DNA from 4 places in the Micromonospora marincola genome. Region 4 is predicted to be linked to each of the others. Evidence: riboswitches for the same ligand, from Rfam matches in the RefSeq annotation. Region 4 holds a riboswitch; each other region holds the start of a gene.

Region 1 (7,831 bases), on a different contig from region 4:
AGTCGAGGACATCGAGGTACGCCGGGAGCACGCGCCCGCGTCGGCACACCCGACCGTCCTCTACACCCCGACCTGGACCGGCCACCACGCCGACGCCAACTACTGCTCGCTTCCGGTCGCCGAAACGCTTATCCGCCGGCTGCTGGACCGCGGGGCGGCGGTGATCCTGCGCGCCCACCCGTACACCGACCGGAACCCGGCCTCGGCCCGGCAGCTCGCCCGACTCACCGAACTGCTCGCCGCCGACCGGGCGAAGACCGGCCGGCCACACCTGTGGGGTGCCGCAGCGGCCCGGGAGCTGACGCTCACCGAGTGCGTCAACCGCGCCGACGCGCTTGTCTCCGACGTCTCCGGGGTCATCTCCGACTGGCTCTACTCCGGCAAGCCGTACGCGGTCACCGACACCGGCGCGGACGGCGCACACTTCGTCGAGCGGTTTCCCCTGGCCGGCACCGGCTACGTGCTGCGCCGCGACATGTCCAACGTCGACGACGTACTCACCGCGCTGCTTGACACCGACCCGAAGGCGGCCGACCGATGGGCCGCCCGGACCCGCTACCTGGGCGACTTCCCCACCGACGGCTACGCCGAGGCGTTCCTCGGCGCCGCCCGCCGCGAGTTGGAGCCGGACTTCGCCGTTCCGGCGCCGCGCACGCCGTAGGGCCGGTTCCCCAAGGGCGGTCGAGCCGAGGCGGCCGGCCAGCCCTGCGAAACCGGCCCTAGAGGTACGGGTCGAGCAGCGCGAGCACCGCCGCGGGATCCTCGACGTGCGCGTTGTGGCCCAGCCCCGGCAGCGTGGCCACCGGAACACCCAGTTCCTTGAGCTGCGCGTCGGTCACCATCGGGTCCAACTCGCCACAGGCCAGCAGCACCGGCACGTCGACGGCGGCGAGCAGGGCCGGCAGCCGGGGCGCCCCCACCGCGAACGCGGCCGGATCCATGGCCAACCGCCAGCGGCCGTCGCCCCGGCGTAGTCCCGCGTCGACCACCGGATGGTCCGGCGCGAACAGCCCGGCGAGTCCGGACACCCGCAGGTAACGACGGGCCGCCTCGTCACGGGTGGCGAACCAGGTCACCGGCCGGGCGGCCAACTCCTCCGCCTTCGCCAGCTCGGCCGGCGACCAGGCCACCTTGATGCCGAGCCCGACCACCGCGTCCACCGGCAGGCCCCACTGCCGCGCGGCAAGCGCCAGCGCCACCACGCCACCGAGCGAGTGCCCGAGCAGCACCAGCCGGTCGTCCGGGCCGAGCCGGACCGCGCCGAGCCCGTCCACGACGCGCTGAGCCAGGGCCGCGAAGGAGTACCCGGTCGCGGTAGCACCCTCGCCGGCGTCTCCCGGCACGGCGTCGGCCTCTGACGCAATGGCAGCCTCTGACGCGGTGGCAGCCTCTGGCGCGGCGTCGGCACCAGGCGCAGTGACAGCCCCTGGCGCGGCGGCGGCTCCGTCTGCGGCGGCCCTCGGGGGCAGTGGCGGCGACCAGCCGTGGCCAGCCAGGTCGGGGGCGAGCCAGCGTCCTGGCCAGCGGCGTTCCAGCAGCGGCGCCCACGGCAACCACACCTCGCCGGTGGCCCCCATGCCGTGTAGGAGCACCAGGTGACGGGTCCCCCTCGCATCGCCCATACGGCGCAGTCTGCCACCGGACGGACACGCTGCGCGAGAGCGGACACCTCTCCGACGCCCCTGACACACCCATACCGTTCCAGTCGTCGCCCGTGCCTAGCACGAGTGGAACGTCATGGGTGTCTTCGGCGCGTTGATGCACCCATACCGTTCCAGTCACGGCCCGGGCGGAGCACGAGTGGAACGCCACGGGTGTCTCCGACGACCTGACACACCCATACCGTTCCAGCCATGGCCGGCCGAAGCACGAGTGGAACGTCATGGGTGTCTGGGGCGCGTTGATGCACCCATGGTGTTCCAGTCGTGAGCTTCAGGGGAGCGCGGGTGGAATGTGAGGGGTGTCTGACCGGCGTGCGGAATCCCGGTCGCCGTGTGCCGCCGTGTGTTCCGGGTGGGTGGGGTGTCCGGTTCGATGGTGGTGGGCGGCACTCTGACGGTGGAATCGGCCCGGGGGTGGGGGCGTTGTAACCGGGTGAACGACCGAGGAAGGCCAGCGCCGTTCACTGCGCGGCCGAGCACGTGCCCCCGGGAATGGCGGTGGGCAGCCGGTCGTTACACAGTCTCCCGGCCCCGTGGTGTGGCCCTGCCCCGCGGAGCAGCCGGCATCCCCCGCAAATCCTGAGTGCCTGACGGTGCTTGCGCGCGTGCCGAACATCCCCCGTGCGGTGCGCGTCGTCGACCCCCGAATGGAGCCCCCACCATGAACACGATCCTGCGTAAGAGCGTTCTGGGTGTTGCTGGTCTCGCGTTTACCGGTGGTGTGTTCGCCGGTCCGATCGCCGCCCACGCCGACACCCCCACCCACACCACCAAGCCGGTCGCGGCCGTGCAGGCCGAGGGCAAGCAGTCCACCATCACCCTCAACGACGAGCAGACCGCCAACGCCAAGGCGATCATCGCGGCGACGAAGAAGGCCGGCCTGCCCGAACGGGCCGCGGTCATCTCCATCGCCACCAGCCTCCAGGAGTCGAAACTGGAGAACCTGGGCCACCTCGGCGACACCAACGACCACGACTCGCTGGGCCTGTTCCAGCAGCGCCCCTCCTCCGGCTGGGGCAGCCCGGAACAGATCACCGACCCCGAGTACTCGACCCTGGCGTTCCTGAAGGGTTTGAAGCAGGTCGACGGCTGGCAGGACATGCCGCTGACCAAGGCCGCCCAGACCGTCCAGGTGTCGGCCTACCCGGACGCCTACGCCCAGTGGGAGAACCAGGCCACCGACCTCGTCACCACGCACTGGACCAAGTAACAGACACGCAGAAGGCCGGCACCCCGCAACAACGGGATGCCGGCCTTCACGCGTGTACCCGCAATGGTCAGGCGGAGTAACCGCGCGTGGCCATCCAGTTCGCCAGGTCTACCGTGGCGACCCAGTACGACGGCAGCGACGGGTCGGCCGAGTCGGCGATCCGTACCGTCCGGCCGTCGTTTTTGTAGCCGATCACGGCGACGTAGTGGCCGCCCGGGAACGAGTGCCAGCCGCCGTTGGTGTCGGTGGCGTCGCCGACGATGTTCGAGACTACGGCCCGGCCGTTGCTGACCGCGTTGACGACGTCGGCCTGGAGCCGGTCGACCTGACCCGGGGTGGCCGCGCCGGGGATCATGCGGGTCCGGTACGGGGTGCCCTTGACCTGCTGGTTGAGCACCCGGGTGGTGTCCTCGGCCGAGTTGGTGCCCATCTCGGTGGTGCCGAGGGCGGCGGCCAGCGTGTCCTGGCTGCGCTCGATGCCGGTGGCGCTGAGCGCGTTCCGCACGGCGGCCGGACCGCAGTAGTAGTAGGTGGTCTGCGCCTGGTAGTCGTAGTCGAGCACCTTGCTCGACGGTGGCTTCGGCTTGGCCTTCGGCGTGGTGTCCGGGTCGGCGGCCTTGGCCGCGACCTTCGCCGCGACCTTCGCCGCGACCTTCGCCGCGGGCGAGGCCGTGGGAGAGGCACTGGGCGACGCGCTCGGCGAGGCGCTGGGTGAGGCGCTCGGCGACGGGACGGCGCCCCGCGCCTCGCTCCGGCTGGCGGTGTCGCCGAGGCGGGAGCCGAGTTCCGCCACGGCGGTGGTGTTGTTCCGCTGAGCCGGGGCCTCGGCGGTGGTGGTCAGGGCGGCGCCGGCACCGCCGGCCAGCACGAGGGCCGCCGCCGAACCGGCGATGATCTGGTACGGGCGCTCGGTCGCGAGCCGCCGCAGCTGACGCTTCAGGTGGTGCTTCACGGATTCCTCCACGGGGGTGGGCGGCACACGCCGGCCCGGCACGCGGAGGTGGTCAAGCGCGCTGGCGGGCTGGGCGTCCGCGGGTGGTGGCCCGATATGACGGGCGGATCGGGGGGTCGGCTACGCGTCGCCTCAGGCGCGCGCCGGCCCCCGTAGGCCGTGGAGGCGGGGGGACGATCGGGGGGTGGTTGGCACGAGGAGGTAACTCCTTCCGTGGCCGCCGACCGGGTTAGCTGACGGATTCGGGCGGGAAGTACGCCCTACCGCGGGCCGTGGGCTCCGCGGATTCACCCCGGTGTTGCTGTGGGTCCCCGGTTCGTGTGTGCACGATTAGGCGGGTCGGCGCGGCGACGCCATCGGCGATCGACAACCGCACCGGACGCGCCGACACTACCGATGGGTACGGCGCATGCCAAGCGCTCCTACCTGCGGAAACGTGCCCGGCGACTACGGATTCGGCACAGTCGGTCACCGACGTGACTCAATGGGACACGGGTCCTCGACGGCGCCGGCTGGCGGAAACAGGACGTCCGGCGGGTGGAGAACCGGACGCCCGGAGCGGCAGGGGACACCGGCCTCGACGGCGAACCGGGCCGGTGACCCGGCTCACCGCGTTCGGTAACGATTCGGCCGAGGCCGCCGCTCAGCCGACGCGGGCCGGCCGCCAGAGGGCGTTGCGCACAGGAGCCGGCACCGGTACGCGAGTCGCGGCCGGGGCCCGGAACGCCGGCGCGGGCCACAGCGCCGTCGCGGCGGCGTACGCCTCGGCGGCGAGCGTCCGGGCGGACTCGGCGGCCAGTTCGGCGTCCCGCCACGCCAGCCGCTCCCGCTCGTCGACCGCCTCCCAGACGGCTCGGCGTCCGTCCCGAACCGTCCGGGCCAGCACGATCTCCTGCGCCGCCGGGTGACGGCAGGGGTCCCACCCGTTCCGGCCGGCCAGCACGTCGGCGAGCTGGCGGGCGGTCAGGTCGCCCCGCCAGTGCGCCGTCATCGCGGCGTGACGCAGCCAGCGCTCGCGCGCCGCGTACTCGGCCGGGGTGCGGGGTGTGTGCGGTTCGGGCAGTGCGGCGGCGCCGGTCAGGCGGCGGGCGGCCGAGTCCGCCTCGTCGTACGCCGCCCAGGCGCGCTCCGCCTCGCCCTGGGCGGCCAGCCACCGCTCGCGGCGACGCCGGGCGGTCTGGGCGGCTCCGGCGGCGGCCACCGCCACCTCGTCGGCGTACCGGGTCAGGTCGGCCCGGTGCAGCGCCTCGACGTCGGCCGGGTCGGGTTCGGCCTCGGTCACGCCGTCGCGTTCGGGGCGGGCGACAAGCACGGTGAGCAGGACGAGGGCGAGCACGGTGAGGGCCGACCAGATGGCGGCGGCCTCGGGGACCGCGGTGAGGAAGTTGAGGAGAACGGTCTGCGACATGGGCGGGCACCTCACGGGAGACGGTGACGGGTAGTTCCGCACGGCCGGTCGGGGGCGGGGCGCTACCGGGATCCGGGCGCCGCCGGGCCGCCGAGGGGGCGGGTGCGGGTGAGGTTCGGATGGGCGACGGGACGGACCCGTGGCGGGTCAGCGGCCGGGCGGGGCCCGCGGGCCGGCCGGCGCCGTCGGTTGACCGGCCGGGACCGGGTGCCGGCCGGTTGGGCGTACGACGGCGCCCTCCGGCTCGGGCTCCGGGACGCCGGTGGAGGCGGTCCGCCGCTCGGTGGCGGCGTCGTGCTCCGCCCGCGAGCCGGCATCGGCGCGGAACGTCGATCCGGCATCGGCGCGGAACGTCGACCCGGCGACCGGGCCGACCAAGCCGACCGGCGCCGGCGACGAGGCGGCAGCCGGCAACGAGGCGGCGCCGAACGAGAAGGCGACGACCACGGCCAGGCTGGCGAGCATGCGTGCGGCCCAGCGCGCCACCCACCACACGGGACAGGTGAGCGCGATCGGAAGCACGGGTACAAACTACCCGCGATCCCACCGCGACGCACCGTCACCCGGCGTGTCGCAACGCCACCGACCAGGGTGGACGGGTCAGTCCGGCCGGCGCGACTCGGCGTACTCGATCGGGCGGTCGGCGTCGTCGGCGGCCGGCCGGGGTGCGGGCACGGCCGGCGCGGTGGCGGCGCGGGCCCGGCGCGGCGGGCCGAGGAGGCGCATCATCGGCACCTCCACCCAGCGGTGCAGGGCGGCGGCGAGCGCCAGGGTGAGCAGCAGGAAGCCGAGCACCGCGAGCGGGCCCCGCCAGCCGGGCAGCCCGGTGCCCCAGTCGCCGGTGAGCCGCAGGACGGTCACCATGACCAGCACGTGGACGAGGTAGAACGCGAACGAGACCTCGCCGAGCCAGATCATCGGGCGGGACCGCCACGGGGTCCGCCGGCCCCGCACGTCGGCGTCCGCCGCGGCGGTGATGACAAGCAGGTACGCCACGGCGAGCAGCGCCGCCCAGAACTCGGCCCGGATCCACAGCGCGGCGACCACCCAGGTGGCCACGAAGAGCGCGCTCGCCACGGTCAGATTGGGGCCGCGCCAGCGGTGGCGGCGCATCAGCTCGGCGGCGGCGGCTCCCATCCAGAACTCGAAGGAGCGGGTGACCGGGAAGATCTGGGTGAACCACCACCGCTGCTCCTCGGGCACCAGGTGCTGGCCCGGCCAGAGCGCCAGGATGAGCAGCGGCGCGGCGACGAGCACGGCCGCCAGCACACCGGTACGCGCCCGGCGCAGCCACGGCACCACAAGCGGCAGGCACAGGTAGAAGGCCAGTTCGCAGGAGAGCGACCAGCTCACGTTGTTGACGCTGTAGAAGTAGCCGTTGAGCGGGATCCACGCCTGGACCAGGAAGAGGTTGCCGATCGCGGCCCACGGCAGGACCGGGTCGGCGAACCAGGCCGCCACGGCCAGCGCCGCCACGAACGTCACCACGTGGTTCGGATAGATCTTGGCGAACCGGCGCCGCAGGAACGTCCGGCCGCGCTCGCCGTCGCGATACGACCAGACAAGCACGAATCCACTGAGGATGAAGAAGAACTCGACGCCGGAGAGTCCGAGGCTGAAGGCGCGGTCCACCACCGCCTTCAGGTCCGGCTCGGCGATGATCCGCATGGTGCCGGCGTGGAAGCCGAACACCAGCAGGGCGGCGATCCACCGGAGCCCGGTCAGCGACGGCAGCCGCGGAGCGCGGGTGGTGGTCGGCGCACTTGTCATCCCGGGCACCCTACCCGGGGCGGCCGGCCGGCCTCGCGCGGCGGCGTCCCGGCCGGAACCCGGCGAACGCCGGATAGGCTTTCCGTTCCCGCACGTGCGGGGCCGGTCCTGGCCTCGCCGGGCCCGTACGGAAGGTGAGCGACCGGATGCACCAGCGGATCCTGCTCCGCGCCCGCAAGGGCCCGTTCGACGTCCTGACACCGGAGGAGACCTTCGCCGGCAACTGGATCGGCGACAACAGCGGCAACCTGGTGTTCAGCCACGCCGCGCACAAGCTGCTTGCCACCTCCACGGCGCAGATCACCCCGAACCGGGCACCGGCCGACCCGCGCGACGCCGACGAGATCAACGAGCGGTACGACGTCTTCGTGGTCCCGCTCGCCAACGCCTTCCGCCGCAGCTTCGTGCACCGCCTCAACCCGCTCACCCGGCTGATCGAGCGCCTGAAGATCCCGGTGGTGGTCCTCGGCGTCGGCGTGCAGACGGACGTCGACGGGGACCGGGAATACCTGCGCCAGATCGACGAACCGGTAAGCGCGTTCTGCCGGGCCGTGCTCGACCGCTCGCACCGTATCGGGGTGCGCGGCGAGATCACCGAGAGCTACCTGCGTACCCTCGGTTTCTCCGCGGTGGAGCAGATCGGCTGTCCGTCGATGTTCCTGCACGGCGACGAGTTCCCGCTGGAGAAGAAGCGCCCGGAGCTGACCACCGACGACCGGATCGCGTTGACCATCTCCCCGTACGTCGCCTCCATGGCCAAGGTCGTCCGCCACCACCGGGAGCGCTACCCGAACCTGTGCTACGTCCCGCAGGATCTGCGGACCCTCGGC
Region 2 (6,779 bases), on a different contig from region 4:
GAACTGGAGTGGATCAAACACGCTCGGTGCGTACGGGCCAGGGATGTTGCACGCCGGCAACATATGGGCGTTCTCAAATGCGTCGATGGGATGTAACGTCTGCCCCACGTTTCCGACCCGGCGTGACACACCCCCGGTCACGTCGTCAGAAAGAGGTGGGCCCATGGGACTTCGTCCCAACCTGCTGACCCGGCGTACCGCCGGTGTCGCGACGTCGACCCTTGCGCTGCTGCTCAGCACCGCGGCCGTCGGCGTCGTCCCCGCTGCTTCGGCCTTCTCGGCCGCCCCGGCCGGCGTCTGCGCCGAGCCGGCCGACAGCCACGCCAACGCCCGCGTCGCCAAGGGTGGCAACGCCAAGCTCGACCCGAACGAGCTGACCGCCAAGCAGGTACGCGAGCGCGAGGCCGACCTCGCCGCCGCGCAACGCGCACGGGCCAACTTCCGCACCGGCGCCGTCGCCCCACTGGCGACCGTGACCATCCCGGTCGTCGTGCACGTCATCCAGAAGAACAGCACCCGGGCCGGCGGCAACATCACCGACTCGATGATCAACCAGCAGATCAGCGTGCTCAACCAGGCGTACGCGGGCTCGACCGGCGGCGCGGCCACCGCGTTCTCCTTCTCACTCTCGAAGATCAACCGCGTGACCAACACGTCGTGGTACCCGATCGTGCAGGGCTCCTCGGCCGAGCGCTCGATGAAGACCTCACTGCGTCAGGGCGGCAAGAACACGCTCAACATCTACCTCGGTGAGCTGAGCGACAGCCTGCTCGGCTGGGCGACCTTCCCGAAGCAGACGCTCGACAAGATGGACGGCGTGGTCGTGCTCAACGAGTCGCTGCCCGGCGGCACCGCGACCAACTACAACCAGGGCGACACCGGCACCCACGAGATCGGCCACTGGCTGAACCTCTACCACACCTTCCAGGGCGGCTGCTCGGGCTCGGGCGACGGCGTCTCCGACACCCCGGCCGAGGCGTCCCCGGCCTACCAGTGCCCGACCGGCCGGGACACCTGCTCCGCGGCCGGCAAGGACCCGATCACCAACTTCATGGACTACACGTACGACTCCTGCATGTACCAGTTCACCGCGGGCCAGGCGAGCCGCATGCTCACCGCGTGGAACGCGTACCGCGCGGCCTGACCCGACGCACCGCGAAGCGGCGCCGGCTCTGTCTGAGGACAGGGCCGGCGCCTGTCGTTTCCGGCCCGGGCCGGGGCCACCGCGGCGGCCCCGGCCCGAGCGCGAGGTCAGGCGGCCGAGCGGCGGGTGTCGAAGCCGTGCCGGCCCCGCCGGCCCTCCGCGACGAGCGGGTCGCGCCGGGCCGGTGCGGACCCGCGCGGGTCGAGCCAGAGCCGCATCTGCGGTCGGCCGACGCCGGGGCGGGCGACCGGATCGCGCCGGGTCAGCATCGCCACCTCGACGGAGAACTCGAACAGCTTCCAGTCACCGAGCGGCGCCGCCCGGCCGATCCGGGCCAGCCGGGCCACCGTCGCCGGGTCGGTCACCTGATGAGCGCGACCCGCAACGTACGCCTCGTCGTCGCTCTCCTCCGGCGGGAACGAGTGAAGCGCGTAGCGGCCGTCGCGTTCGAGGTCGCGACGCTTGGGCGAGTCGATGACGAAGCACCACAGCCCGTCATCGGTGATCAGCGGGGAGACCGGGTGCACGCGGGGCCCGCCGTCGGCGCGGACCGTGGCGAGGTAGCCGAAGCCCGGCCCGTACTGCTGGATCAGAAGGCGGATCTCGGCGGCGAGTCGGGGCTCGTCGGCGGCGAATTCGGACCAGGAAGCCATGCCGACATTCTATCGAACACGTGTACGAAGAAGTAGTCCGACACGCAGGTGGTCGCTATGGTGTTCCGATGCTGCTCTCCGACCGCGACCTGGTCTCCGAGATAAAGACGGGCACGCTCGCGCTGGAGCCCTTCGAGCCCACACTGGTGCAGCCGTCAAGCATCGACGTACGCCTGGACCGGCTGTTCCGGGTCTTCAACAACCACCTCTACACCCACATCGACCCGTCGATGCAGCAGGACGACCTGACGTCGATGGTGGAGGTGCCGGAGGGGCAGCCGTTCGTGCTGCACCCGGGCGAGTTCGTGCTCGCCTCCACACTGGAGGTGATCTCGCTGGGCGAGGAGCTGGCCGGCCGGCTGGAGGGCAAGTCGTCGCTGGGCCGGCTCGGGCTGCTGACGCACTCCACCGCCGGCTTCATCGACCCGGGCTTCTCCGGTCACGTCACGCTTGAGCTGTCGAACGTGGCGAACCTGCCGATCACGCTCTGGCCGGGCATGAAGATCGGCCAGCTCTGCATCTTCCGGCTCTCCTCGCCGGCCGAGCACCCGTACGGCTCGGCTGTCTACGGGTCGCGCTACCAGGGCCAGCGCGGCCCGACGCCGAGCCGGTCCTGGCAGAGCTGGCGCACCTGGCCGACCCGCTGACGCCCGCCGACCGTTGTTAAGCGGGGCCCCCGCCTATACCGAATGCGTTAAGCGGGGGCCCCTCCTTGCATCTCAGGCGGGGCGGCCGTAGCTGTTGATGTCGCCGTCGTCGTAACGCTTCATGGTGATGGGCTTGCCGGACTGGGAGGCGTGCACCACCCAGCCGTCACCGACGTACATCCCCACGTGGTGCAGGTCGCCGTAGTAGAAGACCAGGTCACCGGCGCGCAGCTCGGCGCGGCTCACACGCTTCGTCACGTTGTGCTGCTGGCGGGCGTTGTGCGGCAGCGAGACACCGGCCTTGGCCCAGGCCGCCATGGTCAGGCCCGAGCAGTCGAAGTGGTCCGGTCCGGCGGCGCCCCAGACGTAGATCTTGCCGATCTGGGCGCAGGCGAACTTGACCGCCACCCCGGCCGCGCCACCCGGGTATCCGGACGGGCAGGGCGCCGGGCGCAGCGGGCCACCGCCGCCGTTGCCGTACACCTTGAGCCGCAGCTTCTGCAGCTTGGCGATCTCGGCGTCGATCTGCTTCTTCTTCGCCGCGAGCTGGGCCTCGGTGCGGCCCAGGTCGGCGACCATCTCGTCAAGCGGCTTCTTCTTCGCCGCCAGCTCGTCGCGCAGCTCGGCGATGGTGCGCACCTGCTCCTGCTGGTGGTGCGCGAAGCGGTCGAGCAGTTCCAGGCCACTCATCAGCTCACCCGGCGAGCGGCTACCAAGCATGGCGTTGACGGTCGAGAGGTTGTCGCCCTTGTAGGCGTCGGCGGCGAGCCCGCCGACCTGGCCGAGCGCGGCGTCCACCCGGGCCTGGAGCGGGGCGATCTGCCGGCCGAGCGCGTCGGCCTGCTTGCGCCGCAGCGCGAGCTGCTCGCGTACGGCGTTCACCTGCTCGATGACGGGTTCGAGCTTGTTCCAGTCGCGGTCGATCCGGGCTTCGATCTCGGCGACCGAGGGTTCGGCGTGTGCCGCCGTCGCGCCTCCGGTCAGGACGACCGCGGCGCCGACCAGGGCGGCGAGTGTGGTGGTGAAGCGGGACCAGCGGGAACGCGGCGCGACGGCGGACCGGTCGACCGACCGGCTCGACGTCGGCCGCGGGGCATGGTGTGCCACCGGGCGTCGGTACTCCTTCTTCCTGACCGCCTACCGGGTTAGCTGACGGGTTCGGGCGGGAAGGGAGACGCCCTACCGCAGTGGCTGCGGATTCACCCCAGGTACCTGGGTCCCCGATTCACCCGAAGGCGACTCGGCGGTGTCGGACCGTCACCGACCGGGTTGGACGGTGAACGTGCGGCCGACAATTGGCCAGAGTAGGGATCCCCGTTATCGATCCGCAACCCGAACGGCCGTGACACTCCGTACGGGATGGGCGACCCCGGACATGAGTGAAGCTTTTTTTCATATCAGATTATCCGTCGGAAAGGTATTGACGTCACGGGTGCGTGGAGTGAGGGTGGGGACGCAGTGACCCCCATCCCTGTCCAGGAGGTTCGATGCACCTCTCGCCCCCGCCGTCGGCCGGACGGATGCTGCTCGCCGCCGCCGTGGCGACAGCCACCGCGCTGGCGGTCACCGGCCCGGTGACCGCCGCGCCACCGAACACCCCATCCGGCGCCGACCGGCAGAAGCAGTACGCCGCCGCGGCGGCCGAGTACGGCGTACCGCAGAACGTGCTGCTCGGCGTCTCCTACCTGGAGTCGCGCTGGGACGCCCACCCGGGCCAGCCCAGCACCAGCGGCGGCTACGGCCCGATGCACCTGACCGACGCCGCGCACGTCCTCGCCTCGCCCCGCAACGGGCACGTCGACGAGGACGAGGACCCGCGCGGCGACGACTCCCGCCCGCGCACCCTCGACCCGGCCACCACCGCCGCACCGGCCCGGGAGAAGCCGCTGCCCACCGCCTCGCTCCAGACGCTCGACGCCGCCGCGACGCTCACCGGACTCGACCCGGGGACGCTGCGCACCGATCCGGCCGCGAACATCCGTGGCGGCGCGGCGCTGCTCGCCTCGTACCAGAAGGCACTGGGCGGGCCGGTCGGGGCCGGCACCGACGCCGCGGCCTGGTACGGCGCGGTGGCCCGCTACTCCGGCGCGGACACCTCGGACGCGGCGGCGGCCTTCGCCGACGAGGTCTACGACCAGCTCGGCCAGGGCGCGACCCGGACCACCGACGACGGGCAGCGGGTCACCATGGCCGCCACCGCCGCCCGGCCGGACCGCGGGGTGCTGGCCCGGCTCGGGCTGCGCCACGCGCAACGGCCGGACGGGCTGGAGTGCCCGGTGCGGCTTGCCTGCGAGTGGATCCCCGCCCCGTACGAGCAGCTCAGCGCGGACCCGGGCGACTACGGCAACCACGACCTGGGCAACCGGCCCAAGCAGCAGAAGATCGAGTACATCGTCATCCACGACACCGAGGGTTACTTCGACCCCAGCGTCGACCTGGTGAAGCGCGCCGACTACCTCGGCTGGCACTACACGCTGCGCTCGGCGGACGGCTACGTCGCCCAGCACATCAAGGCCAAGGACGTCGGCTGGCACGCCGGCAACTGGTACGTCAACGCCAAGTCCATCGGCCTGGAACACGAGGGCTTCGCCGGGCACGGCGCCTGGTACACCGAGGCGATGTACCGGAGCTCCGCCAAGCTGGTCCGCTACCTGGCGCAGAAGTTCGGCATCCCGCTCGACCGGCAGCACATCATCGGTCACGACAACGTGCCAGGCATCACCGCCGCGGCGGTCGGAGGCATGCACTGGGACCCGGGCCCCTACTGGGACTGGTCGCACTACTTCGACCTGATGAAGGCGCCGTTCCGGACCCTCGGCACCGCGCGTACCGGCCTGGTCACCATCGACCCGGACTTCACCACCAACCGGCCGGCGTTCGTCGGCTGCAACCAGCAACCGCCTGGTGTCCCGACGCCCACCCCGCCGGCCGAGCCCTGCCCGTCGCGCGGCTCCTCGGCGGTGATCCTGCGAACCGCGCCGAGCGCGGACGCCCCGCTCGTCAACGACCTCGGGCTGCGCCCGGACGGCACGCCGGACACGATGTACATCTCCGACCACGGCGCCCGCGCCTCCGCCGGACAGACGTACGCGGTGGCCGGCCGGCAGGGTGACTGGACGGCGATCTGGTATCTCGGCCGGAAGGCGTGGTTCCACAACCCGGCCAAGGCGCCCACGGCCAAGTGGGCCACCGGCTTCGTGGTGACGCCACGGCCCGGCCGGGCCACCGTCCCGGTGTACGGCCGCGCCTACCCGGAGCAGGCCGCCTACCCGGACACCATTCCGTACCAGGCCATCTCCCCGCTCCAGTACACGTTCGCGGCGGGCCAGCGGTACGCCGTCGGTGGCGTGCTGCCGGGCGAGTACTACCGGGCGGTCTCGTTCGACGGCTCGGCTCCCGGCGACCGCACCGTGGTCCGTGGCAAGAACCGGTACGTGCAGGTCCAGTTCGGTCACCGGATCATGTTCGTGAACCTCGACGACGTGCTGATCCTGCCGTCGCCGGTCGGCGCGCCCCGGTAGCGGAACCCGCGGCGCGCCCCGGTGGCGGCCCCGACGCGAGGAAGGCCCCCGGTCCAGTGGACCGGGGGCCTTCTCGATGCCTCGGGTGCGCCTCAGCCGACCCGGACGAAACCGGCGAGCGGTTGGGTGCTGATGCTCGACACCTGCACCGGTTTGCCGGTCCGGGGCGCGTGCACCATCACCCCGTTGCCGAGATAGAGCCCGACGTGGTGCAGGTCGCTACCGAAGAAGACCAGGTCACCAGGTCTCGCCTCGGAGCGGGAAACCTTACGGCCCTCGTTCCACTGGGCGCCGGTGAAGTGGGTGAGCGAGATGCCCGCCGCCTTGTAGGCGTACTGCGTCAGGCCGGAGCAGTCGAACGAGTTCGGGCCGGTGGCGCCCCACACGTACGGGTCGCCGACCTGGGCGCACGCCGTCTTGATGGCGGTACGCGCGGCGCTGCTCACCACCCCGTCGATCTTCGGGCAGCCGGCCGGGCGGATCGAGGTCACCGGCAGCATCCCGGTGAGCCGCCTGATCTCGGCGTCGATCTGCTTCTTCTGCGAGGCCAGCTTGGCCTCCTGCTGCTGCTCGGTCGCGATCAGCCGGTCGAGCTTCTGCTTCTGCGCGTTGTACTTGTCGCGGGCCGCGAGCACGCTGGCGATCTGCTTCCGCTGGTCGTCGGCGACCCGGTCGAGCATGACGAGCTGCTCGGCCAGGGTGCCCGGCTTGGTGCTCACCAGCAGCGCGCCCATCTCCTGCGAGGGGCCGCGCATGTAGTAGCGGGCGGCGATGTCGCCGACCTTGTTCATCGCCAGCGTGGAGGCCAGCTCCA
Region 3 (7,831 bases), on a different contig from region 4:
GACCGTCGGCGGCCTCTCCGACGCCTTCCGGCGGCGCGGGTGGCTCACCGGCGTCTGCGGCGTTGTGCCGCTGCAACGCGGCCATGGTCTCGGACAGCACCCGGCCGAGGCCGGACGGGTCGGCGGGTTGGGCCATCGCACAGCTCCTGGCGGAATCGAGGTCGCTTCGCATCCTATGCAGCGAACGCGAGCCGCGGTGGCCCCGGGTGAGCGACTGTGGACAGTCCCGGACAGCACGCCGGGCCGGCCCGAAGGCCGGCCCGGTGGTGGTGTGAGGCGTACGTCAGCTCTTGAAGGCGTCCTTGATCTTCTCGCCGGCCTGCTTGAGCTTGGCGCCGGCCTGGTCGCTGCGGCCCTCGGCCTCGAGGCGCTCGTTGTCGGTCGCCCGGCCGACGCCCTCCTTGACCTTGCCCGCGGTGTCCTGGGAAGCGTTGTCGATCTTGTCGTCGAGACCCATGGGAACCTCCAACTCAGCAGTTGCGTGACGACAACTGATTACCCCGACGGCCGCCGGCCCAATCCAACGTCACCCGATCGGGCGGAACCGCCGCAGCCGCAGGCTGTTCGCCACCACGAAGACCGACGAGAAGGCCATCGCCGCACCCGCCAGCATCGGGTTGAGCAGCCCGGCGGCGGCCAGCGGCAGCGCCGCCACGTTGTAGGCGAACGCCCAGAACAGGTTGCCCTTGATGATCGCCAGCGTGCGGCGGGAGAGCCGGATGGCGTCCGCCGCGGCCCGCAGGTCACCCCGAACCAGGGTGAGGTCGGCGGCCTCGATCGCCACGTCGGTGCCGGTGCCCATGGCCAGCCCGAGGTCGGCCCGGGCCAGCGCGGCGGCGTCGTTGACCCCGTCGCCGACCATGGCCACCACCCGGCCCTCGCCCTGGAGCCGCTCGACCACCGCCACCTTGTCGGCGGGCAGCACCTCCGCGATCACCTCGTCGATGCCCAACTCGGCGGCCACGGTGGCGGCCACGGTGGCGTTGTCGCCGGTGAGCAGCACCGGGGTGAGCCCCAGGCCGCGCAGCCGGTCAACCGCCGCCCGGCTGGTCGGCTTCACCGCGTCGGCCACCGCGAGCACCCCGCGGGCCCGCCCGTCCCAGCCGGCCAGGACCGCCGTGCGGCCGGCGGCCTCCGCGCCGGTCGCGGCCCGCGACACCTCCTCGGGTACGTCGAGACCGCGCTCCCGCAGCAGCCGGGGCCGCCCGACCACCACGCTCCGCCCGTCGACCGTGCCGGTCACCCCGAGCCCTTCGACGGTGGCGAAGTCGACCGCCACCGGCGCCCCGGCCCGCGCCGCCGCCTCGGCTACCGCCCGGGCGATCGGGTGCTCAGAGGCCGCCTCCAGCGCGCCGGCCAGCCGGAGCAGCTCGTCGGCGTCCTCGCCGGTCGCGGGCAGCACCTCGGCCAGCGCCATCCGGCCGGTGGTGACCGTGCCGGTCTTGTCCAGCACCACGGTGTCGACCCGTCGGGTGGACTCCAGCACCTCCGGTCCCTTGATCAGCACGCCGAGCTGCGCGCCGCGCCCGGTGCCGACAAGCAGCGCGGTCGGGGTGGCCAGGCCGAGCGCGCACGGGCAGGCGATGATGAGGACGGCCACGGCGGCGGTGAACGCGGCGGTCGGCCCGGCACCGGTGCCGAGCCACCAGCCGAGCGTGCCGGCGGCCAGGGCGATCACGATCGGCACGAAGACGCCGGAGATCCGGTCGGCGAGCCGCTGCACCGCGGCCTTGCCGGTCTGGGCCTGTTCCACCAGCCGCGCCATCTGGGCGAGCTGGGTGTCCCCGCCGATCCGGATGGCCCGGACGACAAGCCGGCCGCCCGCGTTGATCGTGGCGCCGACCACCGTGTCGCCGGGACCCACCTCGACCGGCACCGACTCGCCGGTGAGCATGCTGGCGTCGACCGCCGAGGTGCCCTCCTCGACCACGCCGTCGGTGGCGATCTTCTCTCCGGGGCGCACCACGAACCGGTCGCCGACCACGAGCTGGTCGACCGGGAGCCGGACCTCCTGCCCGCCGCGCCGCACCGCCACGTCCTTGGCGCCCAGTTCGAGCAGGGCCCGCAGGGCGGAGCCGGCGGTGCGCTTGGCGCGGGCCTCGAAGTATCGGCCGGCCAGGATGAAGACGGTCACCCCGGCGGCGGCCTCCAGATAGATGTTGCCGGCGCCGTCGCCCCGGGTGATGTCGAACCGGAACGGGTGGGTCATCCCGGGCATGCCGGCGTCGCCGAGGAAGAGCGCCCACAGCGACCAGCCGAACGCGGCGAGCGTGCCGAGCGAGACCAGGGTGTCCATGGTCGCCGCGCCGTGTCGCAGGTTGACGAGCGCGGCCCGGTGGAACGGCAGCCCACCCCAGACCACCACCGGCGCGGCGAGCGTGAGCGAGGCCCACTGCCAGTAGTCGAACTGCCAGGCCGGGACCATGGCCAGCACGATCACCGGCAGGGTCAGCGCCGCGGAGACCCACAACCGGGTACGCGGGCCGCGCAGCTCGTCCGCCGGCTCACCGGTCACGGTCTCCCGGGCCTGCGCGGGCGGCGGCACCACTGCCGTGTAGCCGGTCTTCTCCACGGTGGCGATCAGGTCGGCCGGGGCGACCTCGTCGGCGTACCTGACGGTGGCCTTCTCGGTGGCGTAGTTCACCGTCGCCTCGACGCCGTCCATCCGGTTGAGCTTCTTCTCGATCCGGGCGGCGCAGGACGCGCAGGTCATGCCGCCGATCGCGAGTTCGATCAGGTGCGGCGCGGTGGGTAGCGCCTTTCCCGTGGTGGTCATCGCGGCACCTCCCCGGTGGGGTCGCCGGCCACGACTGTGAATTCGGCGGTGTGCACCGCGTCGCCGTGCCGGAAGTCCAGATAGAGACGGTACGCCCCGGTCGAGGGCACCTCGGCCGCGAACGTGACCGCCGGCCCGGCCGGCGTCCGCCCGTCGCCTGGCGCGCCCTCCGGATGCACGTGCAGGTAGGCCAGGTCGCCCTGGCGCAGCGCCACCAGGTGCCCGTACGCCCCGAGGTAGGGCTGGAGGTCGGTGACCGGCCGGCCGTCGTGGCTGACCGAGAGCGTGAGCCGGCTGGTGTGGCCCGGCTCGGGCGTGCCGGTGAGCGTCACCGTGTAGCCGTCGACAGTGGTGCTTGTGGCCGGCGGCGGCAGCGGCCGGGCGGCCAGCGGGCCGGGGACGGTGACGTCGACGCCGAGGGTCAGCGGCTCCCCGCCGGCGGGGGTGAAGTCGGCGTACGCCCGCCACACGCCGGGACCGGCGAGCGGCGAGGCGACCCGCCAGGTGCCGTCGTCGGTCAGCTCCGGGTGCACGTGCCGGAAGCCGGACAGGTCGCGGCGGGCGACGATCAGGTGCATGCGCTTGTCGTGGGCCACCTCGTAGCGGGTGACCGGCTTCCCGTCCGGACCGGTGATCCGGAACGCGAACTGGCCGGTGGGGCCGGTGGTCGGCTGGAGCGTGTAGCCGCGTTCGGAGACGAGCAGCCCGCCGGGCAGGTGCGCGGCGTCGCCGCCCCCGTGGGTGTCCCCGCCGTGTCCGTCGGTGTCGGTGGGGTCGTGCCTGGTCTCGGCGGCCGGGGTGACGGGACCGGTCAGGTGACCGATGCCGTACGCCCCGCCGAACACCGCCGCCAGGCCGAGCGCGAAGCCGCTCAGCTTCGTCGCCGTGTTCATCGGTGCCTCCTCGGTTGCGCGGGTCCGTGGACCCGTCACGCCCCGGCGAGGTCGTAGCCGGCCTCGTCCACGGCGGCGCGTACGGCGTCCGCGTCAAGCGGGCTCCGACTGGTGACGGTGACCCGGCCGGTGGCCAGGTCGACCTGGACGTCGGTGACGCCCGGCAGCGCGGTCAGCTCGGTGCTCACCGCGTTGACGCAGTGGCCGCAGGTCATGCCGTTCACCTGGTAGGTGGTCTCCATCTCGCCCTCCGATCCGATACCCCCCAGGGGTACAAGTCGAACGTTAGCATACCCCCGAGGGGTACGCTATCCTCGGCGCATGACCACGCCGCCCACCCCGACCCGGGGCTACACCGCCAGCAAGGACCAGCTCCTCGCCCGGCTCCGTCGCGTCGAGGGCCAGGTCCGGGGCGTCGAGAAGATGGTCGAGGACGACCGTTACTGCATCGACGTGCTGACCCAGATCTCGGCCGTCCAGGCCGCGCTGGACAAGGTCGCCCTGGGCCTGCTCGACGGCCACGCCCGGCACTGCATGCACGAGGGCGCCGCCGAGGGCCGGGCCGACGAGATGGCGACCGAGATGATGGCCGCCGTGGGCCGCCTCATGAAGCGCGGCTGACCAGCCCGTGGGTGCCGGCCACAGCCGTACCGCCCCGGCGCCGCCGCGCGTACGCCGCCTTCTCGTCGCGACCGTGGCGCCGCTGTTCGTGCTCACCGTGATCGCGGCGCTGGCGCTGTGGCCCCGGCACGGGCCGGAACCGACGGCGGGCGCGAACCTGCCGCGCCACCATGGCACGGTGACCCGGGTGGTGACCGAGCCCTGCCCACCGACCCCGGAGGAGCCGGCGGGCGCCGCCGGGCGGTGTGGCACCGTGACCGTCGCCGCGGAGCAGGGCCCGGACGCCGGCCGGCAGGTCGAGACGCCGGTCCCCGACGGGCCGGGCGCGCCCCGGGTCGAGGTCGGCGACGAGGTGATCCTGGTCGAACTGACCGACCCGGCCGATCCGGCGGCGAAGAGCTACCACATCGCCGAGCACCAGCGCGGCACGCCGCTGATCTGGCTGGTGGCGCTCTTCGCCGCCGCGATCGTGGCGTTCGGCAGGTGGCGCGGGCTGGCCGCGCTGGGCGGCCTGGTGGCCAGCTTCGCCATCCTGCTCGGCTTCGTGCTGCCCGGGATCGGCGCCGGCCGGTCCCCGCTGCCGGTGGCGATCGTCGGCGCCGCCCTGATCATGTTCGTGGTGCTCTACCTGACCCACGGGTTCAGCGCGCAGACGTCGGTGGCCGTGCTCGGCACGCTCGGCAGCCTGGTGGTCACCGGAGTGCTCGGCACGCTCGCCACGGCCGCCACCCACCTGACCGGCTTCGGCAGCGAGGACGCCACCACGCTGTCGATGTTCCAGGGCGACGTCGACCTGCACGGACTGCTGCTGGCCGGCATCATCATCGGCTCACTCGGCGTGCTCGACGACGTCACGGTCACCCAGGCGGCCACCGTCACCGAGTTGGCCCACGCCAACCCGGGGCTGTCCCGGCGGGCGCTCTACCGGGCGGCCACCCGGGTCGGCCGGGCGCACATCGCGTCCACGGTCAACACCATCGTGCTGGCGTACGCGGGCGCCTCACTGCCGCTGCTGCTCCTGCTGGTCGCCGACTCCCGCCCGGTGAGCGAAATCCTCACAAGCGAGTTCCTGGCCCAGGAGATCGTCCGCAGCGCGGTGGCCACCATCGGCCTGATCGCCGCCGTACCACTGACCACCGCGCTCGCCGCGGTCGTCACCACCGCCGGGCGGCGCGGGCCGGACGACGGCCCGGCGCCGCCCGCCTCGCGGTCGCCGCGGGAGCGGGACGAGACGCTTGAGGCGCTCGGCGGGGCGCCCGCCGACAGGTGGCCCGGCGACCCGAGGAGTACGCAGGCCGCATGGTGAAACTCCGCAGCGTGACGGCCGGAATCAAACGCGATGCTGGTCACGCTGGGCAATGTCGAATTCTCGCTATTGGTCGGCTTCCGGACGTAGATCCCCGGTCGGGATGTCGGGTAACCTCGCTGCCGGTCACCGCCGAAGGCACTCACCGGTGCCTGCGGTGCCGCCGCCCAATCGCCTCCGGGCGAGCCGGGGAACCAGGTACATGGGGTGAATCCGCGCGAGCGGTAGGGGCCACTTCCGTCCCGAACCCGTCAGCTAACCCGGTCGGCGGCCGACGGAAGGGAACACTGTGACGGCACCCCTGCGCCGCTGGCTCACACCCGTGGTGGCCGTGCTCGCCTCATTCGCCGTGCTGGCCGGGCCGACCCCGGCGACAGCCGCCCCGCACGCCGCCGCCCCCAACCCCTCGGGGCACGCGGAGGACGACGACCCGCCGCTCATCACCGAGGCGATCGACTCCGCCAACCGGGCCTACCTCCAGGCCAAGACGAAGCTGGCGACCTCGCAGAACCGCCAGAAGCGGCTGGCCGCCGAGGTGAGCGCGGCGGAGGCCGAGCTGGAGGCGCTCAGCCCGCAGGTCAACCAGATCGCGGCGCAGTCCTATCGGACCGGTCGGATGGGCGCGATGGCGATGCTGCTGGAGAGCGACTCGCCCGACTCGTTCGTCAGGCGGGCCAGCGCCCTGGACGAACTCAACCTCTTCAACGCGCAGCGGCTCACCGCCATCAACTCCGCCAAGAACCGCGCCGAGCAGGCCAAGCTGGCCATCGACGCCGAGGTGCGCGAGCAGGAGAAGCAGACGAACGCGATGGCCCGGGAGCGGACCGAGGCGCAGAAGGCGCTGAAGCTCGTCGGCGGGCTGGGCTTCACCGGTGGCCTGGTCTCGGCCACCTCGCCGGTCGCCAAGGTCGGCCCCGGCCGCACCGCCGACGGCGGGTGGAAGTCGGAGTCGTGCAGCCAGAACGACCCGACCACCTCCGGCTGCGTCACGCCGCGCACGCTGCACGCCTACAAGGAGGTCAAGCGGGCCGGCTTCAACCGTTTCGTGGGCTGCTACCGCCCCGGCGGGCCGTGGGAGCACCCCAAGGGCAAGGCCTGCGACTGGTCGCTGCAGAAGAGCGGCTTCGCGCCCTGGCACAACAACGACACCCGCAGGTACGGCAACGAGGTGGCCGCGTTCCTCATCCGCAACGCGGACCGGCTGGGCATCTACTACGTGATCTGGAACCGGCAGATCTGGTTCCCGGCGACCGGCTGGAGCTCCTACAGCGGGCCGTCCAACCACACCGACCACGTGCACATGTCGATGCTCTGACGCCGCGCGCGCGAGAAGGGGCCGCCCGCGGGCGGCCCCTTCGTCACGTCCGGGTCCGATCAGCCGGTGAGCGCCCGGTCCGGCTGCGCGGGCAGCGGGGCCGGGGACTGTGCCACCGTCCGCACCTCGCCGCCGCTGAGCCGGTAGGACATGCCGACCACCGCGCACGCCCCGCCGGCCACCCGCCCGGCGAGGACCGTCGATCGGGCCAGCAGGGTCTCCACGGTCTGCGCGATGTGGACGTCGATGATGCCGTCGAGGTCCTCGACCTCCTGCCGGGCGGCCCGGAGCAGGCTGGGTGAGACGGCGTCCACCACCGCGCCCAGGTGCCCGGCCGGGGCGGAGCCGGTGCGGACCGCCTCCCGGGCCGCCTGGACCGCGCCGCACGAGTCGTGACCGAGCACCACCACGAGCGGGGTGCCGAGCACGGTGACCGCGTACTCCACGCTGCCGAGCACCTCGGGGCCGGCGGTGTGCCCGGCGGTGCGCACCACGAAGAGGTCGCCGAGACCGCGGTCGAAGATGATCTCGGCGGCGAGCCGGGAGTCGGAGCAGCCGACGATCACCGCGAACGGATGCTGGCCGTCGGCGACCGCGGCCCGGCGACCGGCGTCCTGGTTCGGGTGCTGCGGCACGCCTGTGACGAACCGGTGGTTACCGGCCCGCAGCTCGGCGATCGCCTCGTCAGGAGTGGTCAGGCTCATGCTGCTCACCTCGTGCTCGCGCGGAACGACCAGGCCGGCCGCGGTGTCGGCCCCGCGACCCACAGTCACACGCGGCCCGAAGGCACGTCAAGATTTCGTGATACGCGTTTCATACGTCTCCGTTCCGGCACGCACCACGGTCGGAGCGCCGGCCGGGAAGCCATACGATGACCACCATGGCGACCACACCAGGCGAGGACGGGAGCCGCCGGAACT
Region 4 (7,831 bases):
GCCCTCAGCGTGCTGGGCGAGTTCAAGTACCTCATCCCACTCAACGGCGGCAAGCACGCCTACGTGCGTAACCTGACCAACGGCAAGACCGCGCACCTGCGCACCGACTCCGACGCCTTCGTCGAGGAGATCCGGGTGCTGGCCGCCGCCGGCCACGCCGCCAAGATCCGGGCCGAGATCAACGGCCTGGCCCAGACCCACCCGGACCACGGCTGGGACGCCACCGAGAAGCGTCTCGTCGAGGCCGGTGTCTTCGAGGGCTGAGCGCCCTCACCCGCACCATCGCGACCGCCCGTCGGGGATCACCCCGGCGGGCGGTCGCGCGTATCCCCCTCCGGCAGCACCGTGACCGCACCGGTGGCCAGCTCGTAGAGCGCGCCCACCACGCCCAGCTCCCCGGCCGCCACCGGACCGGCGAGCCGGTCGTCGGCGCGCAGCGCGGCCACCGTCCGCCGCACGTGCCGGCGGATCGCCAGCGGGTGGACGGCCGGGTCGTCCACGCCGACCTCGACCACCGCCGGGGCGATCCGGTCCACCACGTAGGCAAGCGCGCCGCCGGGCCTCCGCCCGGTGCGCACCGCGTCGACCGCCGACCCCACCGCGCCGCAGCGCTCGTGGCCGAGCACCATCACCAGCCGTACGCCGAGCTGCCCCACCACGTACTCGATCGAGCCGCACACCGCCCGGTCCAGCACGTGCGCGCCGGTGCGGATCACGCAGATCGAGCCGAACGTCTGGTCGAAGATCGCCTCCAGCGGCACCCGGGAGTCGATGCAGCCCAGCACCACCGCGTACGGCTGCTGGTCGCCGGAGGCCACCGCGGCGGCGGCGCTGACGTCGTGCCCGTGCAGCGGCTGGCCGCTGACGAAGCGGCGGTTGCCGGTCAACAGCTCGGCCAGGGCGGCCCGGGGGCTCCGGGCGGCGGGGGTGGGCGGCATGCCCCCAGCCTGGTCACCGATCCGACCCGGCGCGGGCGGACGGTGAATCTTCTGCCGTCCCGGTTGCCGTGGTGTCCTGGCGGGTAACGCCGGTGTCACCACCGGGTCGCTCCGGTGACGCACCCCGACGGCCCGGGAGGTGGACCATGGAACTGCGACTTCCCGACGACGTACGCCTGCACGTCACGGCGACCGGACCGGTGGACGCCGAGGTCACCGTGGTCCTGCTGCACGGCTGGACGCTCGACGGGCGGAGCTGGCACCGCCAGGTCGCCGACCTGCGGGACCGCTTCGGTGACCGGGTGCGGGTGATCGCCTACGACGCGCGCGGGCACGGCCGGTCGAGCTGCCTGACGCTGCGCGACGCCACCCTGGCCCAGCTCGGTGACGACCTGGCCGCGGTGGTCGACGAGTTCGCCCCGTCCGGCCCGGTGGTGCTCGTGGGGCACTCGATGGGCGGGATGACGGTGATGGAGTACGCGCACCGCCACCCCGACCGGTTCGCCGCCCGCACCGCCGGCCTGGTCTTCGTCTCGACCACGGCCGAGGGGCACACGCACACCGCCTACGGCCTCTCGCCCCGGATCGCGCGCCTGATCCGGCTCGCCGAGACCACAGGCGCCGGCGTGCTGGCCCGCTGCGGCGGCTGGCGACCGCCGCGCGCGTTGCTGCGCGCGCTGCGCCCCAGCATCCGCTGGATGCTCTTCGGCGACCGCTGCGACCCGGCGGACATCCGGCTCGTCACCTCCGCGGTGGCGCGCGCCACGCTGCGCTCGATCGGCGGGTTCCGCGCGTCGATCGGCGCCCAGCACCGGCTGGACACGCTCGCGGCGCTCGGCGGGCTGCCGGCCGCCGCGCTCGTCGGTGACCGGGACCGGCTCACCCCGCCGCCCTGCGCCGAGTCCATCGCGGCGGCGCTGCCCACCACGGAGCTGACCGTCTGCCCCGGCGCCGGCCACATGCTGATGATGGAGCGCCCGGACGAGGTGAACGCCGCCGTCGCCGGCGTGCTGCGCCGGGTGCTCGCCGGACCGCCGGCGCCGAGCCGCCGGAAGGCGTCGAATCCCCGGAAGGCCCGGCGGACGACGCCGGCCCGCCGGACGGTGGCCGCCTGACCGCTCCCCGGACCCGCTCGGGAGGTGCCGGAAAACGGGCCGAGCGGCATGGCCCTGACATCGGGTTTGCCGGCGGCCCGTACCCTCATTCAGCCCGTCGTGCCGTCCGAACACAGGAGCGCCGCGTTGACCGACCAGACCACGCTGGACCGGGAGATCGCCGCCGAGCAGCGGCACCTCGACCGGGTGTACGCCCGGCTGGCCGAACTGCGCCGGTCCGCGGCCGACGCCGAGCGGGAGGGCTACCGGCTGGCCCGGGTCGGCACCTTCGGCGCGCTCGTCGAGCGGGACGCGATGGTCTTCCACGCCGCCCAGCGCCGGCACGTGCTTGACGCCGAGCACGAGGGGTTGGTCTTCGGCCGGCTGGACCTGCGCACCGGGCAGGTGCTGCACGTGGGCCGGCTCGGCGTACGCGCCGACGACGCCGAGACGCTCGTGGTGGACTGGCGGGCCCCCGCCGCCGCCGCGTTCTACCAGGCCACCCCCGCCGAGCCGCGCGGCGTGGTGCGCCGGCGCACGATCCAGTCGGCCGCCGAGAAGGTGACCCGGATCGAGGACGACCTGCTTGATCCGGAGGCCGCCCCGGCGGACATGGCGGTGGTCGGCGACGGCGCGCTGCTGGCCACGCTGTCCCGGGCCACCGGCCGGGGCATGCGGGACATCGTCGCCACCATCCAGCGGGAGCAGGACGAGGCGATCCGTTCCCCCGGCAACGGTGTCACGATCGTCTCCGGCGGTCCGGGGACCGGCAAGACGGCGGTGGCGCTGCACCGGGCCGCCTACCTGCTCTATTCCGACCGGTCCCGCTATGCCGGCGGCGGCATCCTGGTGGTCGGCCCGTCGGGCGTGTTCGTCGAGTACATCGCCTCGGTGCTGCCCTCGCTCGGCGAGGAGACCGCCACGCTGCGCTCGCTCGGTTCGCTGTTCCCGGGCCTGTCGGCGACGCGGACCGACCCGCCGGAGGTGGCGTCGGTGAAGGGGTCGCTGCGGATGCGCCGGGTGCTGGAGCGGGCGGCGCGGGACGCGGTGCCGGACTCCCCGGCCGAGCTGCGCCTGCTCTACCGCGGCGAGCTACTGCGGTTGGAGCGGCAGGCGCTCGACGCGGTGCGGGACCGGACGCTGTCCCGGGGCGCGCGCCGCAACGAGGTGCGCCGGGCGGCGTTCGACGCGGTCCTCGCGGCGCTCTACGCGCAGGCCCGCACGCTGCGGGTGGGCCGGCTGCCGGAGCAGCCCGCGTTCGAGGACGAGATCATCGAGCGGCCGGAGTTCCGCGACTTCCTGCGGGCCTGGTGGCCCCGGCTGCACCCGCGCCACGTGCTGGGCTGGCTGGCCCGGCCCGAGCGGCTGCGCCGGTACGCCGGCGGGATCCTCTCCTCGGCCGAGATCCGGCTGCTCACCGACGCCTACCTGACGCTCGCCGACGAGGGGCCGACGGTCGCCGACATCGCCCTGCTCGACGAGCTGGACGCGCTGCTGGGCAAGCCGGTGCAGCGGGCCCGGCCGAAGCGGGACCCGTATCAGCTCGCCGGCGGCGTGCGCGAGCTGAGCACGTACGCCGATCGGCAGCGTGCCGCCCGCGCGGCGGCGCGGGAGCGCCCGACGGACTACCGCGACTACGCCCACGTGGTGGTGGACGAGTCGCAGGACGTCTCGCCGATGCAGTGGCGGATGGTCGGGCGGCGCGGCCGGTTGGCGTCCTGGACCGTGGTCGGCGACCCGGCGCAGACCGCCTGGACCGGTGACCCGCAGGAACTGGACCGGGCCCGGGACCAGGCGTTGGGGCGGCGCCGTCGGCACCGCTACGAGCTGACCACGAACTACCGCAACTCGGCGGAGATCTTCGCGGTGGCGGCGGCGGAGATCCGCCGGCTGTACCCGGACCTGACGCTTCCCGACGCGGTGCGCTCGACAGGCGTGCCGCCGGTGCAGCGCCGGGTGGCCGCCGCCGAGCTGCCCGCGGCCACGGTCGAGGCGGCCGGGGCGCTGCTGGCCGAGGTCGAGGGCACGGTCGGCGTGATCACGCCGGTGCCGCGCCGGGACGAGGTGGCCGGCTGGCTGGGCCAGCTCGGCGCCGGCCGGCTCCAGGTGGTGACAAGCCTCCAGGCCAAGGGCATGGAGTACGACGGGGTGGTGCTCGTCGCGCCGGGCGAGATCCGGGCCGATCCCGGCTCGGGGGTACGCACGCTCTACGTCGCCCTCTCCCGGGCCACCCAGCGCCTGACCACGCTCGACCCGGTGGGGTGAGCCACCCTCACTTGCACACATAGCGATGTGAGCATAGATTGGTTCCGGCCGAGGCACGGGGCGGAGGTGTGCGCGTGGGCGCAGGTCATGACCACAGCGGCGCGGTGACAAACGCGGCGCACCGCCACCGGGGCCGCCTCTGGGCGGCGTTCGCGCTGCTCACCGTGCTGATGCTCGTCGAGGCGGTGGCCGCCTTCGCGACCGGCTCGCTCGCGCTGCTCTCCGACGCCGGGCACATGTTCACCGACGTGCTCGGCATCGGCATGGCGCTCGCCGCGATCACCGCCACCCGGCGCGCCCGGACCGACCCGCAGCGCACGTTCGGGCTCTACCGGCTCGAGGTGCTCGCCGCGCTCGCGAACGCGGTGCTGCTCGGCGCCGTCGCGGTCTACGTCCTGGTCGAGGCGGTACGCCGGTTCGGCGAGCCGCCCGAGGTGCTCGCCGGGCCGATGCTCGTGGTCGCCGTGCTCGGGCTGCTCGCGAACATCGCCGCCTTCGCGCTCCTGCGACCCGGCGCGCAGGAGAGCATCAACCTGCGCGGGGCGTACCTGGAGGTGCTCGGCGACCTGCTCGGCTCGCTCGGCGTGATCGGCGCCGCGCTCGTCATCGCGCTCACCGACTGGTGGTGGGCCGACCCGGTGGTCGCCGTGGCGATCGGCCTGGTCATCCTGCCGCGCACCTGGCGGCTCGGCCGGGCCGCGGTGCGCATCCTGGTGCAGGCCGCCCCGGAGCACCTCCAGGTGACCGCGGTGCATGACCGGCTGGCCGCCGTGCCCGGCGTGGCGGAGGTGCACGACCTGCACGTGTGGACGCTCACCTCGGGGATGGACGTCGCCTCGGCGCACCTGACCACCGACCCGCGCGCCGAGGTCGCCGCCGTGCTCGCCGCCGCCCGCGCCGCCCTGCACGAGGACTTCTCGATCGATCACGCCACGTTGCAGATCGAACCCGGAGCGTCCGCCGGCGGCTGCGGCCCGACCGAGTGGTAATTAGGACAGACTTAAATCTGAGTGGCTATTGTTGGCAATTGCCGGTTTTGCCCGGTATTCGGCTTCGACTGGTGGAGCCGGCACCGGGCAGCGCCGGTAGGCTCGATCGCGGTCACCCCGCAGGCGTCACTCCGACGCCCGGCGGAGCGGCCATCGCCTAATCGCCCGTAGGGCGAGCCGGGGAACCACGTACGTGGGGTGCATCCGCGTCAGCGGTAGGGATCTTCCGTCCCGAACCCGTCAGCTAACCCGGTCGGCGGTTGACGGAAGGACACGTGAATGCCCACAGTGGCACCTGTACGACGGACGGCCGCCCGATTGGCGGCCCTGCTCGTCGCGACGCTGGCCCTCGGCGTCGTGACCGTGCCGGTCTCCCCCGCCTCGGCGGCGGCACCGACCGGCCGGCTCGCCGCCGCACCCGGCGACGACGACGAGGGCGGCACACCGACACTGCGCGCCCAACTCGACGCCGCGAGCAAGGGCTGGCTGGACGCGAAAGCCGCGTTGAACCGCTCGGTGACCCGCCAGAAGCAGCTCAACGACCGGCTCACCACGATCGGCGCGGAACTGACCGAGCGCGACGCCAAGGTCGGCGAGATCGCCGGGGTGGCGTACCGCACCGGCCGGATGGGCACCGCCGCGGCGCTGCTCGCCAGCAACAGCCCGGAAGGTTTCATGGACCGGGCCGCCGCCCTGGAGACGGTCGCGGCGCACGAGGACCGGACGCTACGCGAGCTGATCGCCACCCGGGACGAGGCGATCCGCACCCGCACCGCGCTCACCGTCGAGATCGGCGAGCAACGCAAGCAGGTCGCCGTGATGGCCAAGCGCAAGGAGCAGGCCGAGCGGGCGATCGAGGTGGCCAACCGCCGGCCGTCGACAAGCGCCGGCAGCAGCAGCGGCGGCGGCAGCGCCCGGGGCTCGTCCACGGCGAACGCGACGCCGGCCAAGCGCAACTCCGACGGCTCGTGGCCGGCGGAGTCGTGCAGCGTCAACGACCCGACGCCGGCCAGCGGCTGCATCACCCCACGCACGCTGCACGCGCTGCAACAGGCCAAGGCGGCCGGCTTCACCAGGTACGTCTCCTGCCACCGGCCAAGCGGCTCCGGTGAGCACCCGAAGGGACGGGCCTGCGACTTCGCGGCCCAGAAGAACGGCTTCGGCGGCGTGGCCAGCGGCGGCGACAAGACGTACGGCAACAACCTGTCCGCGTACTTCATCCGCAACGCCGACCGGCTCGCCGTGCTCTACGTGATCTGGTTCCGGGAGATCTGGCTGCCCAGCAGCGGCTGGAAGTCCTACAGCGGGGGCAACGGCGACCCGTCCAGCGACCACACCAACCACGTGCACCTGTCGGTCTACTGAGCACTACGCTCCCCGACGTACACCGGGTGTCGCCGCGTGGCCCACGACGTGGGCCACGCGGCGGTCGACGATCGGTGGCATGGGACGACGACTCTCCCCCGCCGGCCGCAAGGCGCTGCTCACCGCGCACCTGGTCACCTCGCTGGGCTGGCTCGGCACCGACCTGGGGCTGCTCGCGCTCGGCGTGGCCGGGCTGCGCGGCGCCGACCCGGAGGTCGTCTACCCGGCGGCGGCGCTGCTCGCCACCTGGCTGTTCGCGCCGCTGAGCGTGGCGGTCTGGTTGGTCGGGACCGCAAGTGCGCTGCTCACCCCGTGGGGCCTGCTGCGCTGGCGCTGGGTGCTCGTGAAGTTCGCGCTCACCACCGTGATGCTCGGCCTGGTGCTGCTCCTGCTCACTCCCCGGCTCCGGCACCTCGGCGCGCTCGCCGGTGCCGCCGACACCCACCTGCGGGTGGACCTGGTGGTGCCGCCGGCCGTCTCCACCACGCTGCTCCTGGTCGCCACCGTGCTGTCCACGTACAAGCCGTGGGGGCGGCTGAGTCGCCGCGTCAGGCCGGCCGGCCCTCCAGGGTCGCGCCGAGACGGGCGGCGAGACCCAGGTGGGCGGCCCGGGCCTGCCGGAACGCGTAGCCGAACAGCGGCGCCGGAGCGGTCAGGGTGATCTCCACGTCGATCCGCACCACGCCGTCGGGCTCGTCGCGCAGCCGGGTGTGGTTGCGCACCGTCGTCGCCGGCTGCTGCCGGGCCACGGTGACCACCTCGTCCTCGTTGGCGATCAGCACGTCCGCCTGGTAGGTCACCGGGAAGTGCAGCGGACCGAGTTCCAGCCGGTCGGTGATCGCGTAGCTGGCAAGCGCGCCCGGCCGGGGCGGCAACTGCCGGACCCGCACGATCAAGGGATGCAGCTCACCCTGCCGGTTCAGGTCGCCGAGCAGGGCCACCGCGTCCGCCCGGCCGCACCGGGCCTGCACGGTGTAGCTGAAGGTGTCGCTGCTCTGCAACCCGTCCCCCTCGCCGTCATGGGTCCGGACGATCGTCCCGTACCGGGGCCGGGCTGGCAACGGGTCGAAAGTCCCCGACCGGCGAGGGCCGAGGTCGAGTCGGCGCGGCGCGGGCGGCTGGGCCGGGGTCGAGCGGCACGCCGACGGCGGGTGGGCCGGGTGGCGCTCAGGCGCCGGGG

What was found. A riboswitch is a leader RNA that binds a small molecule or an ion and turns the genes downstream of it on or off. The one in region 4 is predicted to bind cyclic di-AMP.
Region 1: another riboswitch for cyclic di-AMP. It lies ahead of SM450_RS18155 (C39 family peptidase); the one in region 4 lies ahead of SM450_RS21380 (coiled-coil domain-containing protein).
Region 2: another riboswitch for cyclic di-AMP. It lies ahead of SM450_RS07270 (C40 family peptidase); the one in region 4 lies ahead of SM450_RS21380 (coiled-coil domain-containing protein).
Region 3: another riboswitch for cyclic di-AMP. It lies ahead of SM450_RS04970 (coiled-coil domain-containing protein); the one in region 4 lies ahead of SM450_RS21380 (coiled-coil domain-containing protein).

The regions. Positions count from the first base shown of each region.
Region 1 is NZ_JAXCFT010000007.1:170,186-178,016, forward strand. It holds gene SM450_RS18140 (CDP-glycerol glycerophosphotransferase family protein) at 1-661, shown strand, start outside; gene SM450_RS18145 (alpha/beta fold hydrolase) at 720-1,622, opposite strand; gene SM450_RS18150 (hypothetical protein) at 2,323-2,871, shown strand; gene SM450_RS18155 (C39 family peptidase) at 2,939-3,835, opposite strand; cyclic di-AMP (ydaO/yuaA leader) riboswitch at 4,027-4,170, opposite strand; gene SM450_RS18160 (hypothetical protein) at 4,467-5,231, opposite strand; gene SM450_RS18165 (hypothetical protein) at 5,379-5,753, opposite strand; gene SM450_RS18170 (acyltransferase family protein) at 5,832-7,001, opposite strand; gene SM450_RS18175 (polysaccharide pyruvyl transferase family protein) at 7,148-7,831, shown strand, end outside.
Region 2 is NZ_JAXCFT010000002.1:575,079-581,857, forward strand. It holds gene SM450_RS07255 (zinc metalloprotease) at 164-1,144, shown strand; gene SM450_RS07260 (pyridoxamine 5'-phosphate oxidase family protein) at 1,252-1,797, opposite strand; gene dcd (dCTP deaminase) at 1,866-2,444, shown strand; gene SM450_RS07270 (C40 family peptidase) at 2,517-3,551, opposite strand; cyclic di-AMP (ydaO/yuaA leader) riboswitch at 3,565-3,700, opposite strand; gene SM450_RS07275 (N-acetylmuramoyl-L-alanine amidase) at 3,932-5,965, shown strand; gene SM450_RS07280 (C40 family peptidase) at 6,058-6,779, opposite strand, start outside.
Region 3 is NZ_JAXCFT010000002.1:120,959-128,789, forward strand. It holds gene SM450_RS04935 (YbaB/EbfC family nucleoid-associated protein) at 1-136, opposite strand, end outside; gene SM450_RS04940 (CsbD family protein) at 284-457, opposite strand; gene SM450_RS04945 (heavy metal translocating P-type ATPase) at 527-2,776, opposite strand; gene SM450_RS04950 (hypothetical protein) at 2,773-3,669, opposite strand; gene SM450_RS04955 (heavy-metal-associated domain-containing protein) at 3,705-3,911, opposite strand; gene SM450_RS04960 (metal-sensitive transcriptional regulator) at 3,991-4,290, shown strand; gene SM450_RS04965 (YibE/F family protein) at 4,298-5,596, shown strand; cyclic di-AMP (ydaO/yuaA leader) riboswitch at 5,751-5,881, shown strand; gene SM450_RS04970 (coiled-coil domain-containing protein) at 5,886-6,911, shown strand; gene SM450_RS04975 (carbonic anhydrase) at 6,971-7,615, opposite strand; gene SM450_RS04980 (helix-turn-helix transcriptional regulator) at 7,783-7,831, shown strand, end outside.
Region 4 is NZ_JAXCFT010000010.1:165,485-173,315, reverse strand. It holds gene SM450_RS21405 (hypothetical protein) at 1-264, shown strand, start outside; gene SM450_RS21400 (carbonic anhydrase) at 303-938, opposite strand; gene SM450_RS21395 (alpha/beta fold hydrolase) at 1,085-2,053, shown strand; gene SM450_RS21390 (HelD family protein) at 2,180-4,297, shown strand; gene SM450_RS21385 (cation diffusion facilitator family transporter) at 4,372-5,286, shown strand; cyclic di-AMP (ydaO/yuaA leader) riboswitch at 5,431-5,560, shown strand; gene SM450_RS21380 (coiled-coil domain-containing protein) at 5,566-6,651, shown strand; gene SM450_RS21375 (hypothetical protein) at 6,731-7,312, shown strand; gene SM450_RS21370 (SRPBCC family protein) at 7,200-7,712, opposite strand; gene SM450_RS21365 (STAS domain-containing protein) at 7,819-7,831, opposite strand, start outside.